2 regions of the Cellulosimicrobium sp. TH-20 genome follow, and region 1 is predicted to be linked to the other one. Evidence: riboswitches for the same ligand, from Rfam matches in the RefSeq annotation. Region 1 holds a riboswitch; the other holds the start of a gene.
What was found. Region 1 has a riboswitch for thiamine pyrophosphate ahead of thiO (glycine oxidase ThiO). Riboswitches for the same ligand answer to the same signal wherever they lie in the genome.

Region 1 (7,764 bases):
GCCGGGCGACGACGCCTACGCCGCGTTCTGCGGGCTCCGGCCCGCGGGGTCGGCCGTGGCGGTGCCCGGCGCCGGGGCGGGGTCGACCGGGGCAGCGGGGCCCGCGCCGCGCGACGTGTCCGCCCCCGACGCGGCCGCCCTGCTGCGGGCCGACGACGCCGCACCCTTCCTCCTCGACGTCCGCGAGGACTGGGAGGCGCAGGTGCGCCCGCTCCCCGGGTCGACGCTCGTCCCGAGCGGCGCGTTCCTCGGCGGCGCGCAGGACCCCGGTGCCGCCGCGGCGCTCGCGGACCTGCCCGCCGACCGCCCGGTGCTCGTGGTGTGCGCGGTCGGCGGCCGGTCGGCCCGCGTCGCCGACGCCGCCCGCGCCGCGGGCTTCGACGCACGCTCCGTCGTCGGCGGCGTCCCCGCCCTCCTCGCCGCCCTGGAAACTCTCGCCCCCTAGCGTCCCCCTGCACGTCGACCAGGTGGTCGTGGTGCGTCCTGGTCGGCGGACGAGCCGGGATGGCCTGGTCGGCCCGCCGGGACGGCCTGGTCGACGGGGTCAGAGAGCCAGGTCGAGGCGGCCCTGCGGGGACGAGCTCGCCAGGGCGCCCTCGCGGCGGGGGATGCGCCCGGCGCCCGCGGCGAGCCGACCCGACTCGACGGCGAGGCGCATCGCGCGGGCCATGCGGACCGGGTCGGCGGCGCGCGTGACGGCCGTCGCGAGGAGCACGCCGTCGCAGCCGAGCTCCATGGCGAGCGCGGCGTCGGACGCCGTGCCGATCCCCGCGTCGAGGATCACAGGCACTCGGGCCGCGGCGGCGATCGCCTCGATGTTGCGCGGGTTGAGGATGCCCAGCCCCGTGCCGATGGGCGCCCCGAGGGGCATGACCGCCGCGCAGCCGACGTCCTCCAGCCGTCGGGCGAGGATCGGGTCGTCGTTCGTGTAGGGCAGCACGACGAACCCGTCGCGCACGAGCTGGTCCGCCGCCTCGACGAGGCCGACCGGGTCGGGCAGGAGGGTCACGTCGTCGGCGATCACCTCGAGCTTGACCCACTCGGTGCCGCACGCCTCGCGCGCGAGGTGCGCGGTGAGCACGGCCTCCCGCACCGAGAAGCACCCGGCGGTGTTGGGCAGCGCGCGGATGCCGAGGCGGGCGAGCAGCGCCCAGATCCCCGCGTCGGGGCTCGCGTCCCCGCCGGCGCGGACGGCGACGCGTCGCATCGCGACGGTCGTCAGAGCGGTGCCCGACGCGACGAGCGCGTCCTCGAGCGTGAGCAGGTTCGCGGCCCCGCCGGTGCCCATGACGAGGCGCGACCCGATCGGGGTGCCGGCGACGACGAGCGGGTCGTCGGCGCAGGCCGGGCCGCTCGCGGTGGCGGGGGAGACGTCGGTCGTGGTCATGGGTCCTCCTCAGCCGCCCTGGACGGCGGTGACGATCTCGATGCGGTCCCCGGGCGCGACGACGGTCGTCGCCCAGGCGCCGCGCGGCACGACGGCGTCCCCGACGGCCACCGCGACGCCCTGCGGCGTGCCGTCGGCGACGTAGGCGGGGACGAGCGCGGCGACGAGCCGCTCCAGGTCGACGTCGCCGTCGAGCGGGTACGGCTCGCCGTTGACGAGCGCGGTGGGTGCGGGTGCGGTCACGGGTCTCACCTCGGTGTCGTGGCGGTGCGGGCGAAGCGGTCGGTGCGGGCGGTGGCGAGGGCGGTCGCGACGTCGTCGCCGGGCTCGGTCCCGCCCAGGCCGGAGAGCCCGCCGAGCCCGGCGACGACGGCGTCGGCCGTGAGCGGGGCGAGCAGGATGCCGTTGCGGCCGTGGCCCGTCGCGAGGTGCAGCCCCGGGACGTCCGTCGGCCCGACGAGCGGGAGGTTGTCCGGGGTCGAGGGGCGCCCCCGCGGCGTCACCTCGACCAGCGCGGCCTCGTCGATCCCCGGCAGGAGGGCGCGGGCGTCCCGCAGGAGCGCGAAGACCCCGCCGGCGGTGGCGCGGCGGTCGTCCGGGTTCTCCTCGGTGGTGGCCCCGACGACGACCTCCCGGTGCCCGGCGCGCGGGCCGGCAGGCTCGGGGTCGCGCGGCACGACGTACACCGGCCGGCCCTGCACGAGCCCGCGCACGACGTGCTCCAGCGCGAGGTCCGGGCCCGCGTCGAGCCGCAGCGTCTGACCCTTCACCGGCCGCGTGGGCACGACGACGCCCGGCACGTCCGCGAGCAGGGCGCCCGACTGCCAGCCCGCCGCGACGACGACCGCACCCGCGCGGTGGAGCCGGCCCGCGTCGTCGTGCACGCCGACCACGCGCCCGGCATCGAGCGCGAGCCGGGTCGCGGACGCGCGGACGACGCGCGCCCCGGTGGCCGAGCCCGCACCCGCGGTGTCGCGTCCGCCGAGCGCGGCGAGCAGCGCGGCGTGCGTCGCGCGCGGGTCGACGGCGTGGTCCGCGGGGGCCCACGCCGCCCCGGCGACGCGCGGGCCCAGGTACGGCTCGCGTCGGCGCGCGTCGGCGACGGTGAGCTCGTGCGACACGAGACCGTGCGCGGCGTGCAGCGCGAGGACGCGGCGGAGCAGCGCGAGGTCGTCCGCGTCGTAGGCGAGGGTGAGCGTCCCGGCGATCCGCAGCCCGACGTCCACCCCCGTCGCCGCGCGCAGGTCCGCGGCGAACGCCGGCCACGCCGCGGCGGCCGCGAGGTGGAGCCGCAGGGCGGCCTCCTCCCCGAAGTCGGCCTCGGTCACCGGCGCGAGCATCCCCGCGGCGGCATGGGTCGCGCCCGCGCCCGGCGTCGGGTCGAGCACCGTGACGGTCAGGCCCGCGCGCGCCGCGCGCCACGCGACGGCGAGACCCACGATCCCGCCCCCCACGACGACGACGTCACGCGCGCCGTCGGGCACGACGGAGCCACCCGCGGACGGGTGGACGGACAGGCTCATGTGCGCTCCCTTCGCTGGCATGACCCAGATCAGGTTCGACGGTCGGCGGCGACGCCCTCTCAGCCCCGTGCGGGGCTCCCGTGCTGTCGGCCACAGTACCTCCTGCCGTGGGCCCGCCGAGGCTAGGCTCCCGCGGGTGAGCTCCGAGACCTCCACCACCCCGGCCACTCCCGCCCCGTCGGCAGGGGACGCCGCACGCGCCCGGCTCGCCGACGCGCGGCTCTACCTCTGCACGGACGCGCGCGAGGAGCGCGGCGACCTCGAGGACTTCCTGCGGGCGGCGCTCGCGGGCGGGGTGGACGTCGTGCAGCTCCGCGACAAGACGCTCGACGTCGCGCGGGAGCTCGAGCTCCAGGAGCTCGTCGCGCGCGTCGCGACGGAGCACGGCGCGCTGTGGGCCGTGAACGACCGGGCGGACGTGGCGTCGGTCACGGGCGCGCCGGTCGTGCACATGGGCCAGGGCGACCTGCCGGTCCCGGCCGTGCGGGCGCTGCTCGGCGCGGGGCCCGTGCTCGGCCGGTCCACGCACTCGGCCGCGCAGGCGGCCGCGGCGGAGGCCGACCCGGCGGTGGACTACTTCTGCGTGGGTCCGCTGTGGGCGACCCCGACGAAGCCGGGGCGGGCCGCCGTCGGCCTCGACCTGCTGCGGGACGTCGCGGCGACCCGGCCCGCGACGCCCTGGTTCGCGATCGGCGGGATCGACGCGGACCGGCTCGACGCGGTCCTCGACGCGGGCGCGACCCGGATCGTGGTGGTGCGCGCGATCACGGCGGCGAGCGACCCGGAGGCGGCCGCCCGCGCCCTGCGCGAGCGCGTCGCGGCGCGCGCCGAGGTGCCCGCCGACGCCTGAGACGCGGGACGAGCCCCGCCGCACGGCGACTATCCTGGACGGGTGACGTCACCCGCCACCGCTCCCGACACCCCCACCACCGCCGAGGTGGCCTCGACCCCGCGGCCCGTGCTCGTCGTCGACTTCGGCGCCCAGTACGCGCAGCTCATCGCGCGCCGCGTGCGCGAGGCCAAGGTCTACTCCGAGATCGTGCCGCACACCTTCACGGTCGAGCAGATGCTCGCGAAGGACCCGGCCGCGATCATCCTCTCGGGCGGCCCCTCGTCCGTGTACGCGACGGGTGCCCCGTTCGTCGACCCGGCGCTGTTCGAGGCAGGCGTGCCCGTCATGGGCATCTGCTACGGCTTCCAGGCCATGGCGAAGGCCCTCGGCGGCGAGGTCGCCCAGACGGGCCTGCGCGAGTACGGCGGCACCGAGGTCGAGGTGTGCGCCGCGGGCGTGCTGCTCGACGGCACGCCGCAGAACCAGACCACGTGGATGAGCCACGGCGACGCCGTGCACCGCGCGCCCGAGGGCTTCGAGGTCCTCGCGACGTCGTCGGGCTCGCCGGTCGCCGCGTTCGAGGACCGCGAGCGTCGCCTCTACGGCGTGCAGTGGCACCCGGAGGTCAAGCACTCCGCGCACGGCCAGACGGTGCTGGAGCACTTCCTGTACGACGGCGCGGGCCTCGCCCCGGACTGGACGCCCGGCAACGTCATCGCGGACCAGGTCGCGGCGATCCGCGCCCAGGTCGGCGACGCGCGGGTCATCTGCGCGCTCTCGGGCGGCGTGGACTCCGCCGTCGCCGCGGCGCTCGTGCAGCGCGCGGTGGGCGACCAGCTCACGTGCGTGCACGTCGACCACGGGCTGATGCGCGCGGGCGAGGTCGAGCAGATCGAGCGCGACTTCGTCGCGGCGACGGGCGTCAACCTCGTGATCCGTGACGAGAAGGAGCGGTTCCTCACCGCGCTCGCCGGGCACAGCGACCCGGAGACGAAGCGCAAGATCATCGGCCGCGAGTTCATCCGCGTGTTCGAGGACGCGGCGCGCCAGATCGTCGAGGACGCGGGCGAGCACGGGGCCGAGGTGAAGTTCCTCGTGCAGGGCACGCTCTACCCGGACGTCGTCGAGTCCGGCGGCGGCGAGGGCGCGGCGAACATCAAGAGCCACCACAACGTGGGCGGCCTGCCCGACGACCTGCAGTTCTCGCTCGTCGAGCCGCTGCGCACCCTGTTTAAGGACGAGGTCCGCGCGGTCGGCCGCGAGCTCGGCGTGCCCGAGGAGATCGTCGCGCGCCAGCCGTTCCCCGGCCCCGGGCTCGGCATCCGCATCGTCGGCGAGGTCACGGCGGACCGCCTCGAGACGCTGCGCGCCGCCGACGCGATCGCGCGCGAGGAGCTGACGAAGGCGGGTCTGGACGACGAGATCTGGCAGTGCCCGGTCGTGCTGCTCGCCGACGTGCGCTCGGTCGGCGTCCAGGGCGACGGCCGCACTTACGGCCACCCGATCGTGCTGCGCCCCGTCTCGTCCGAGGACGCGATGACGGCCGACTGGACGCGCCTGCCCTACGACGTGCTGTCCGTCATCTCGACGCGCATCACCAACGAGGTCTCCGAGGTCAACCGCGTCGTGCTCGACGTGACGAGCAAGCCCCCGGGCACCATCGAGTGGGAGTGACCCCCTAGCGGGACGGACGGGCCCGACGATCCACGGCGATCGTCGCGGCCCGTTCGTATGCCCGCTCCACGTCGGCGAGCACGCGCGGCCAGCCCGCCGACGACGGCACGTCCCGGTTGTGGGCGACGATCCGGTCGAGCAGGCCGTCCTCGGTCGCGAGGCGTACGAGCGCGTCGGCGAGGCCGGCGTCGTCGTCCGCTACGAGCGCGTCGACGCCGTCGGTGAGGCGCTCCGCGACGCCCGACTGCGAGCGGGTGAGCACCGCCAGCCCGGCGGCCTGGCCCTCGAGCGCGGCGATGCCGAACGCCTCCTCGACGGCGGGCGCGGCGAACACGTCGGCGCGCGCGTAGAGCCGCTGGAGGCCCGTCGCGTCGAGGCGGCCGGGGAGCGACACGACCGACCCCAGCCCGTGCTCGGTGACGAAGCGCCGCGCGTCGGCCAGCTCGGGGCCGTCCCCGGCGAGCGTCACGTGCAGCGCCCCCTCGGGGAGGCGCGCGACGGCGTCGCGCACGACCTCGAGGAATGGCAGCACGCGCTTGCGGGGCGCGAACCGCGTCGCGGCCACGACGTGGACGGCCGGGCCCTCCATGCGGTCGGCGCGCTCGGTGCGCGGGACGCGCCACGCGTCGAGGTCGAGGCCGTTGTGCAGCACCACGACCTCGCCGTGGTCGCCGACGATGCGGCGCAGGGGAGCGGCGGTCAGCTCGCTCACGGCCGACCACAGCACGGGCCAGCGGGACCAGCGGACCACGCGGTCGAGCCCGGCGAACGCGCGCTCCGCGCCGCCCCAGACGCTGTGCACGGTGAGCACCGCGGGCAGCCCCGCGCGCACGACCGTCCGCAGCGACGCCTGGGTGGAGGGCGTCAGCACGCCCATGTGCAGGTGCACGACGTCGGGCCGGTCGGCGCGCAGGACCCGCGCCACGTGGTGCGGCGCGCGCGGGTGCACGGGGTAGCCGCCCGGGACGCGCGCGGCGAGCCGGTGCACCGTGACGTCACCGTCCCGCTCGGTCGACACGCCGTGCGCGCCGGGGCGCGCGGGCGTCGTGCAGACGACCGCGACGTCGTGACCGGCGGCCGCCTGCTGCTGCGCGAGCCGCGCGACCTGGGTCTCGATGCCGCCGAGCAGCGGCAGGTAGCAGTCGGTCAGGTGGGTGATGCGCACGGACCGCATCCTCCCATCCCGGCCCCGGCGGGCCGCGCGGTCGCCGCCGCGCCCGCCCTGAGGTGCGCGTTCGCCGCGCGGTGCTCCGCTCGCGTCGCTACCGTGGGCCCCGTATGGGTGGTTCGACCGTCCCGTGACCGGCCCGCACCCGCGGGCGGTCTCGTGCGGGCGGTTGCAGGTGGGTCCTGACGAAGGGGAGAACGCGCCATGTCGAGCACCGTCACCGTCACACCGACGAAGGGGGCACGGGGCATCGGTCTCGTGTCGATCATCGCGGGCATCATCCTTCTCCTCGCGGGCATCGGCACATGGATCGTCGTGTCGAACCAGCTGTCCGCCGAGGAGATCACCGTCTCCGACGACGCGTCGTTCCTCGCGGGGCGCCACGTCAACGGGCCGCTCACCGCGTACGCGCAGGCCGAGGTCATCAACAAGCACGCGCTCGAGGCGAGCGGCGGCAAGACCTACGCCGAGCTCGGTCAGGACGACCCGACGCGCCAGACCGTCATGACGGCCTCGTTCCTGCGCGCGTCGTTGTTCACCTCCGTCGTCGCGTTCGGGGTGTGCGCGCTCGTCATCGGGCTGGGCATCCTGTTCATCCTCGTCGGGATCGCGCTGCGCCGGCTCGCGGGTGGGCCGAGCGTCGCCGTCGAGACCCCGGGCGGCTACTCGTCGTCGGGCGACCTGTCGGACGCCGGTCGGCACGCCGCGCCCGCGCACGCCGCGCCGGGGCACGTCGAGCCGTCGCCGACGGCGCCTCCCGTGCGTCCCGAGCCGACCTCCCCGGGCCGCCCCTCTGCGCTCTCGACCCCCGGCGCCGAGGCCCGCGCGGCCGCTCCCGGCACGACGGCGACGCCCGTCGAGCCGACCGGTGCCGCCGGCACGGGCACGCCGAGCGCACCGGGCTCCTCGCCCGCGGCCTCGTCCGACACCCCCACGACGACGACCGGGCCGACCACGCCCGAGCACCGGGCCGACGGCCCGACGCGGCGGGGCGACGAGCCGACCCCCTGACCGTCCCGGCAGCCCGTCCGGGCGCCGAGGACCCGCTCCCACCGGGTCGCACCGGGGAGAGCGTGCGGGGCGGCGTCGCTCGGGCACACCGAGGGCCGTGGCACGACGTGCCACGGCCCTCGGCGTGTCCGGAGGTCCCGGTGCGGCTCAGCCCCGGCGGCGTCGTGCC
Region 2 (7,764 bases), 1.8 Mb from region 1:
CGCGCCGCCCGCCGCGCGAGCGCGGGCGCCGGGACACGACGAGCGCCACGAGACCCCCGATCACGACGGCGAGCACGGTCGCGAGCGCGGCGGTGCGCAGCGAGTTGCCCGCCGCCTCCCACACGGTGACGGACAGCGCGTTGCGCCCGCCCGTGGTGCCGAGGTTCGCGTAGTTGTCGAGTCCCCAGCCGCCGCCCGGGACGCGGAACGAGCGCACGACGAGCGTGCCGAGCGGCAGCCCGACGAGCACGACGACCACGGCCGCGGTGAGCGCAGCGGGCGCGAGGTCGCCCGTCGGGCGGCCGTCGCGCCACAGGCGCAGCGGGTGGGCGGACGACGCCGACGACGACAGGTTGAGGGCGCGCTCGCGCCGGGCCCGCGTGCGGTTCGCGACCGTGAGCGCCGCCGCGACGACCACGAGCTGCACGACCGACAGCACCGCGGCGGTGCGCAGGTCGAGGAACTGCGTGGTCTGGATCCAGATCTCCGTCTCGATCGTCCCGTAGCGGATGCCGCCGAGCACGAGCACGACGCCGAACGCCGTCGCGCAGAAGAGGAAGACGATCGACGCGGCGCTCGCGATCGCGGGCGTGAGCGCCGGGAGCGTCACGGTGCGGAACGCGCGCCACGGCGTCGCGCCGAGGGCGCGCGCCGCCTGCTCGGCGCGCGGGTCGAGGTGCTCCCAGAGGCCGCCGACCGTGCGCACCACGACGGAGTAGTTGAAGAACACGAGCGCGACGACGATCGCGGCGAACGTCTCGTCGAGCCGCAGGAACCCGAGCGGGCCGCCCTGCACGAGCAACGACCGGAACGCGACGCCGACGACGACGGTCGGGAGCACGAACGGCACCGTGACGAGCGCGCGCACGACCCGGCGCCCGGGGAACCGGCACCGGTACAGCACGTACGCGCCGGGCACGCCGAGCAGCAGCGACAGCGCCGTGCCGAGCACGGCCTGCCAGAGCGTGAGGCCGACGATCCGCCACGTGCGGGGCTCGGAGAAGACCTCCGCGAACCCCGAGAGGTCGAGGCCGCCGTCGTCCCCGACGAACCCGCGCGCCACGAGCGTGACGACCGGCCACGCGAAGAACACCCCGAGGAACGCGAGCGGCACCGCCGCCGCCAGACCCCACAGCACCCCGCGCCCGACGCCGCCCCGCCGGACCTCCCGACCCCTCACCACGGCTCTCCCCCGCGCAACCACGGCTCTACCCCGCGCGACCACGGCTCTACCCCGCGAGGGAGAGCCGTGGTCGTTCGTGGACCGGGGGTTCGGGGACCGGGGGTCAGTCGACGACCGTCGCCGTCCATGCCTTGATCCACTCGTCGCGGTGCGCCGCGACGTCGGCGGGCGCGACCTCGAAGGGCTCGTCGGCGAGCGGCGCGAACTCGGCCCAGCCGTCGGGCAGCGCGACGGAGTCGTCGGCCGGGTACATGTACATCTGGTCGGCGACGTCGGCCTGGAACGTCTCGCTCACGAGGAAGTCGAGGAGCTGCTGCGCGCCCTCGGGGTTCTTCGCGTTCGCGAGCACGCCTGCGTACTCGACCTGGCGGAAGCACGTGTCGAGCAGCGCACCCGTGGTCGACGCGGAGCCGTCCTCGGTGAGCGTGAACGCGGGCGACGTCGAGTACGACAGCACGAGCGGGCGCGGCCCCGCGCCCTCCGAGCCGGAGAAGTCGACGTAGTACGCGTCGGACCAGCCGTCGACGACCTTCACGCCGTTGGCGCGCAGGTCCGCCCAGTAGTCCTCCCAGCCGTCCTCGCCGAACGCCCCGACGGTCGCGAGGAGGAACGCGAGGCCCGGCGACGACGTCGCGGGGTTGGTCACGACGAGGAGGTCCCGGTACTCGGGCTTCGCCAGGTCCTCGAGCGTCACGGGCTCGGGGATCCCCGCGTCGGCGAACCACGCGTGGTCCACGTTGACGCACACGTCCCCGAGGTCGACGGCGGTGAGCTCGCCGCCGTCGCCGACCGCGTACGACGCGGCGGACTCCGAGACGTCGGCGGGCGTGTACGGCTCGAGGACGCCCTCGTCGATCGCGCGCGACGCGAAGGTGTTGTCGATCCCGAACACGACGTCGCCGAGGGGCGAGTCCTTCGTGAGGATCAGCTGGTTGACCAGCGCGCCGCCGTCGCCGGGCGCGACCTGCTCGACGGTGAGCCCGCTCTCCTCCTCGAACGCGGCGAGCACGTCGTCGCTCACCGCGAAGGAGTCGTGGGTCACCAGGGTGACCGTGCCCCCGCTGCCCGACGACGCGTCGTCGCCCCCGGCGCCGTCACCACCCGAGCAGGCCGCAAGGGCGAGGAGCGCGAGCGTCGCGCCCACGCCGGTCGCGAGGGCCCGGCCGCGGCGGGCGAGGGTGGTCGTGTGCTGCATGTGTCCTCCCTGGACGTTCAGGAGGGGTCCACCGGCCCGACGAGCCACGCGCCGGGTGGGCGCGACGGACCGCGCGAGCAGGTGATCGAGATTCCCGACTTCCTCCACCGGTGCTAACCGGATCAGGTTCGAGGGTCTGCGGTGGTCCGCACTCTCAGCTCCTCCAGGAGCTCCCCTGTCGTTCACCGCGAGCCTACACCGGCCCCTCGCCCGGAGAGTCCCCTGAGAGAACCCTGAGCGCCGGCGCCCGCGGACCAGGGACGGTTCGGGGCCCGCCCCCGATGCCGCGGGCAGGCGCGCCGCGGGAGGGTCGGTACGGCCGCCGGGAGCCCCGGCGGCCACCACAGGACGACGCCGCCCGGCGAGCCACGACGCTCCCGCGCAGCGGCACGACGAGAGGACGGACGAGGACGTGACGACGACAGGTGCGGCACAGCGGAGCACCCCGCGCGAGGGCCCGCCCGCCGAGGGCGCTGAGGGCGCTGCGCGACCCGCGATCGCGACCGCGCGCGGGCTGGTGAGGACGTACGGGCGCGGCGAGGCCGCGGTGCGTGCGCTCGACGGCGTGGACGTCGACCTCGAGCGGGGGCGCCTGACCGCGATCATGGGCCCGTCCGGCTCGGGCAAGTCGACACTCATGCACTGCCTCGCGGGGCTCGACTCCCCCACGGCGGGGACCGTCGTCGTCGACGGTGAGACGGTCTCCGCGATGAGCGAGCGCCGGCTGACGCGTCTGCGGCGCACGCGCCTGGGGTTCGTCTTCCAGTCGTTCAACCTCGTGCCGACGCTCACGGCGGAGGAGAACATCGTGCTGCCGCTCGCGATCGCCCGGCGGCCCGTCGACCAGGAGTGGTTCGACCGCGTGGTCGACGCCGTGGGCCTGCGCCCCCGGCTGGGGCACCGACCCGCCGAGCTGTCGGGCGGGCAGCAGCAGCGGGTCGCGTGCGCGCGGGCGCTGGTGTCGCGACCCGCGATCGTGCTCGCGGACGAGCCGACGGGGAACCTCGACTCGCGCGCCGCCGCGGAGGTCCTGGGCTTCCTGCGCGCGTCCGTGGACGACCTCGGTCAGTCCGTCGCGATGGTCACGCACGACCCGACCGCGGCGTCGTACGCCCACCGGGTGCTCTTCCTCGCGGACGGCCGCCTCGTGACCGAGCTCCACGACCCCACGCCGCAGGCGGTCCTCGACACGCTGGGCTCCCTCACGCCCGCCGCGCCGACCCCGGCGCACGCCGCCCCGGCGCCGACGACGGCGGCCGCCCGATGATGGGCCGGATCGCGCTGCGCGGCGTGCGCGCGCACGGCGCGCAGCTCGTCCTCTCGGTGCTCGCCGTGACGATCGGCGTCGCGTTCGTGACCGGCACGTTCGCGCTGCGCGCGATGCTCGCGACCACGTTCGACGGCATCGTCGCCTCGTCGGTCCAGGCGGACGCGTACGTGCGCGGCGCGTCGTCGGCCGGGGACGCGCTGATGTCGACGTCGGCCCAGGTAGGCGGTGCGCGCAGCCTCGTCCCGGCGGACCTGGCGCGCGACCTCGGCGCGCGCGACGACGTCGCGCTCGCGCTCCCCGAGGTGAGCGGTCCCGCGGTGCTCGTGGGCGCGGACGGGACCGCGGTCCTCGGCAGCCAGGCGCCGAGCATCGGCGTCGCCTACGACCCCCGCGACCCCGGTCCCCAGGTGGTCGACGGCCGCGCACCCCGCGACGGCAGCGAGGTCGCGCTCGAGTCGGCGACGCTCGCGGCGTCGGGCCTCGCGGTGGGCGACACGACCGACGTCGTGCTGGGCGACGCCGTGCGGCCGGTGCGCGTGGTCGGCGAGCTCTCGCTGTCCGCGCCGATGGCGGGCGCGACGATCGTCCTGCTCGACGCCGGGACCGCCGCCGCGACGTACGCGCCCGACGGCCTCGTCCCGTCGGTCGCGCTGTACGCGGCCGACGGCGTCTCCCCCGAGGCGCTGCGCGACGCCGTCGCGACCGCGCTCCCCGCGGGCGCCGAGGCGCTGACGGGCGCGGAGCTGCGCGCGGAGTCGAGCGAGGCGATCACCGACCAGCTCGGGTTCGTCTCGACGTTCCTGCTGGTGTTCGCCGCGCTCGCGCTGTTCGTCGGCACGTTCATCATCACCACCACGTTCTCGATGCACGTCCGACGCCGCACGCGCGAGCTCGCGCTCCTGCGCGCGGTGGGCGCGTCGCCCGGGCAGGTGTTCGGTTCGGTGGTGGGGCAGGCGGCGGTCGTCGGGGCCGTGGGCGCGCTGCTCGGCGTCGGGGCCGGGTTCGGCCTCGCGCAGCTCGCCCGCAGCGGGCTCGGCGCCGTCGGCATGGAGCTCTCCGGCTCGCTGCCCGTCACGGCCACGGGGGTCGCCGTCCCGCTCGTGGTCGGCGTCGTCGTGTCGGTGCTCGCCGCCGCCCTGCCCGCGCGGCACGCCGCGCTCGTGCGCCCGGTGGAGGCGATGCGCGCCGACGTCGTCCGGCCCACCGGAGCCGGGCGGGCCCGTGCCGTCGCCGGGACCGTCGCGCTGCTCGCGGGCGTAGGGCTCGTCGTCGCGGCGGCCGTGGTCGGCAGCGGGGGCGCGCCCCTCCTCGGCCTCGGCGCGGCCGGCGTCGTCGCGGGCGTGCTCCTCCTCGCCCCGCTCGCGGTCGGCCCGGTGCTGACCGTCCTCGCCGCGCCGTTCGTCGCGCTGGTCCGCCCGCTCGGCGGTCTCGCGCGCGGCAACGTCACGCGCCAGCCGCGGCGGACCGCGGCCACGGCGGGCGCGCTCGTCGTCGGGATGGCGCTCGTCTCGACGACGTCCGTCCTCGCGCTGTCCACCCGCGTCTCCGTGCAGGACATCGTCGACCAGGAGACCGCGGCCGACCTCGTCGTCCGCTCGGCGATGCCGTACCTCCCCGACGGGGTCCCGGACGACGTCCGCGCCGTGCCCGGCGTCGCGGCGGTCGACGTCACGACGTACGGGCAGGTCGTCGTCGACGGCGAGCCGCAGCTCGTCGTCGGGTTCCCCGCCGAGGGCTTCGGCCGCTCCGTGCGCACGACCGCGACCGAGGGGGACCTCGACGCGTACGCGCGGGGCGAGGCCGCCGTCATGGCGGACGCGCTCGACGAGCACGGCTGGGCCCTGGGCGACGTCCTGACGCTCGCCGACCCGGCACGGCCCGACCTCCCGGCCCGGGAGGTGCGCATCGGCGCGGTGGTCGACTCGCACGCGTTCTCCGTCGACCTGCTCCTGCCGCCCGACGTGGCCGCCGCGGTCGGCGCGACGACGACGGAGATGCTGTTCCTCGACACCGAGCCCGGCGCGGACCTCGCGGCCGTCCGCGCCGACGTGACCGACGCCGTCGCGCCGTACGTCGTGGCGTCCGTGCTCGACGCCGACGAGTTCGCCGCGGACGTCGCCGGCCAGGTCGAGTCGGTCCTCGCGATCGTCTACGCCCTGCTGGGGCTCTCCGTCCTCGTCGCCGTGCTGGGCATCGTCAACACGCTCGCGCTGTCCGTCGCGGAGCGGACGCGCGAGATCGGGCTGCTGCGGGCCGTCGGGCTCGGGCGGGCCCAGCTCGCGACGACGATCGTCATCGAGTCCGTGCTCGTCGCGGTGTTCGGCACGGCCGTCGGGCTCGCCGTGGGGACCGGCCTCGCCGCCGCGCTCCCGTCGGTGCTCGCGGACCAGGGCTTCACGACCCTCGCCGTGCCGTGGGCCCAGCTCGGCGCCATGCTCGTGCTCGCCGGCGTCGTGGGCGTCGTCGCCGCGGTGTGGCCTGCGGTGCGCGCCGCGCGCCTGCCCGTCCTGGACGCGGTGAGCCACGACTGAGCCGGGTGCGCGCGCCGGGCGACGCGTGGGCGGCGACTTCGCACTACGGTGGTCGTGCGAGCACGCCCGGCGCCGCCCGGCGCCCCGACCGACGGAGGAACCCCTCGTGGCCGACACGAACGAGAACGAGCAGACCCTGGCCCTCAAGGTCGGGACCGTCGCCCTGACCTTCGCCGCGGGCTGGGCCGCGCAGAAGCTCGTCACGTTCGTCTGGGCCAAGGTCACCGGGCACGACGCCCCGAAGGACCTCGACGACGAGGAGGTCGGCGTCGTCCAGGCCGTGACCTTCGCCGCCGTCGCCGCGGGCGTCGGCGTCCTCGCCCGCCGCTTCGCGGGCAAGGAGGCGAAGCGCGTCGTCGCCCGCCTCGCGTCGCGCGCCTGACGCTCGGCCCGCTCCGTCCGCGCGAGGGAGGCCGGGCCGCCGGGTAGCCTGGCGCGCGTGACCGCCCCGCCGGCGAGCCCGACGACGCCCCCTCAGGACTCGATCCTGCGCGCCGGCCTGCGCGTCCTCGCCGACGCCGGCCGGCTCCTGGCCCGGCACTGGCCCGCGCTCGTCGCGGTCGCCGTCCTCGCGCAGGTGCTGCACGAGCTCGCGCTGCGGGCCGCGCTCGCCGTCGCGCCGTCGTCCGGGGTGCTCGGCCTGCTCGTGCTGTGCTTCTCGCCGCTCGCGACGGTCGTCGGGATCGTCGTCATGCTGCACGTCCTGCGCCGGGAGCCGCGCACCGAGCGCGACCGGCTCGAGGTCCGGGCGCTGCTCGGCTCGATCGCCTCGGTCCTCGTGCCCTACCTCGTCATCTACGAGTTCTACGGCGGGCTGTCGTCCGACTGGCAGGCGTACATCGACTCCGCCGCGCTCGACCACGCGTTCGCCGCGGGCGCGGGGATCGAGACCGCGAGCCCCGTCCCCGAGGGCTTCGGGCTCACCGTCGTGCTCGTCGTCGCGGGCGCGCTGCTCGCCCGCACTCTGCTGGAACGGCTCGCGCGGCGCCTCGACCGCGGCGTCCCCGCGCGCGACGGCGACGCCCGGCACAGCGCCCGCTCCGCCGCGGTGCGCATCGCCGCGGGCTACTGCGAGGTCGTCTGGATCGTCGTCGGCGCGTTCACCGTCACGGCCCTCGTCGGGCGCGTGCGCGAGTGGTGGTCGACACGCGTCGTCGTCGTCGAGGTGACGACCTGGTGGGACGGCGTGGTCGCGCGCGTGGACGCGCTCAAGCCGCTCGTCGACGCCGTGGGCCCGACGACGTCCCTCCTCGTCGCGGGCGTCGTCACCGGGCTCGTGGTCCCGCTCGCGTGGCTCACGCTCGGGACGATCGTGTACGGCGTCGAGGCGATCGACGTCGTCGACCCTGCCCACGCGGTGCCGGGCGACGGCGGGGCGACCGGCCGCACGGCCCGCGCCGTCGACCGGTTCAATCGGACGCTCGGCGAGAGCGGCGCCCAGCGGGCGTGGGCGCTCATGCTCGACCCGGGCCGGCGGTTCGGCGGCCTCGTCGGCGCCCTCGGGATGCTGTGGCGCAGCCGCTGGGGCGCGGTGCTGCTCTTCTGCGTCGCGTTCGCGCTCCTCACGCTCGCCGAGCAGGTCGTG

Region 2: it holds a riboswitch for thiamine pyrophosphate, as region 1 does, so the genes downstream of both, B8281_RS06090 (thiamine ABC transporter substrate binding subunit) here and thiO (glycine oxidase ThiO) in region 1, are expected to answer to the same signal.

What each region holds. Positions count from the first base shown of each region.
Region 1 covers NZ_CP020857.1:3,873,644-3,881,407, reverse strand. The annotation lists gene B8281_RS17305 (ThiF family adenylyltransferase) at 1-445, shown strand, start outside; gene B8281_RS17300 (thiazole synthase) at 545-1,387, opposite strand; gene thiS (sulfur carrier protein ThiS) at 1,397-1,630, opposite strand; gene thiO (glycine oxidase ThiO) at 1,636-2,910, opposite strand; TPP riboswitch at 2,900-3,002, opposite strand; gene thiE (thiamine phosphate synthase) at 3,047-3,760, shown strand; gene guaA (glutamine-hydrolyzing GMP synthase) at 3,803-5,416, shown strand; gene B8281_RS17275 (glycosyltransferase family 4 protein) at 5,421-6,581, opposite strand; gene B8281_RS20130 (hypothetical protein) at 6,789-7,595, shown strand; gene B8281_RS17265 (hypothetical protein) at 7,743-7,764, opposite strand, start outside.
Region 2 covers NZ_CP020857.1:1,361,623-1,369,386, reverse strand. The annotation lists gene B8281_RS06095 (iron ABC transporter permease) at 1-1,183, opposite strand, end outside; gene B8281_RS06090 (thiamine ABC transporter substrate binding subunit) at 1,287-2,378, opposite strand; TPP riboswitch at 2,461-2,565, opposite strand; gene B8281_RS06085 (ABC transporter ATP-binding protein) at 2,875-3,645, shown strand; gene B8281_RS06080 (ABC transporter permease) at 3,642-6,179, shown strand; gene B8281_RS06075 (DUF4235 domain-containing protein) at 6,286-6,561, shown strand; gene B8281_RS06070 (hypothetical protein) at 6,619-7,764, shown strand, end outside.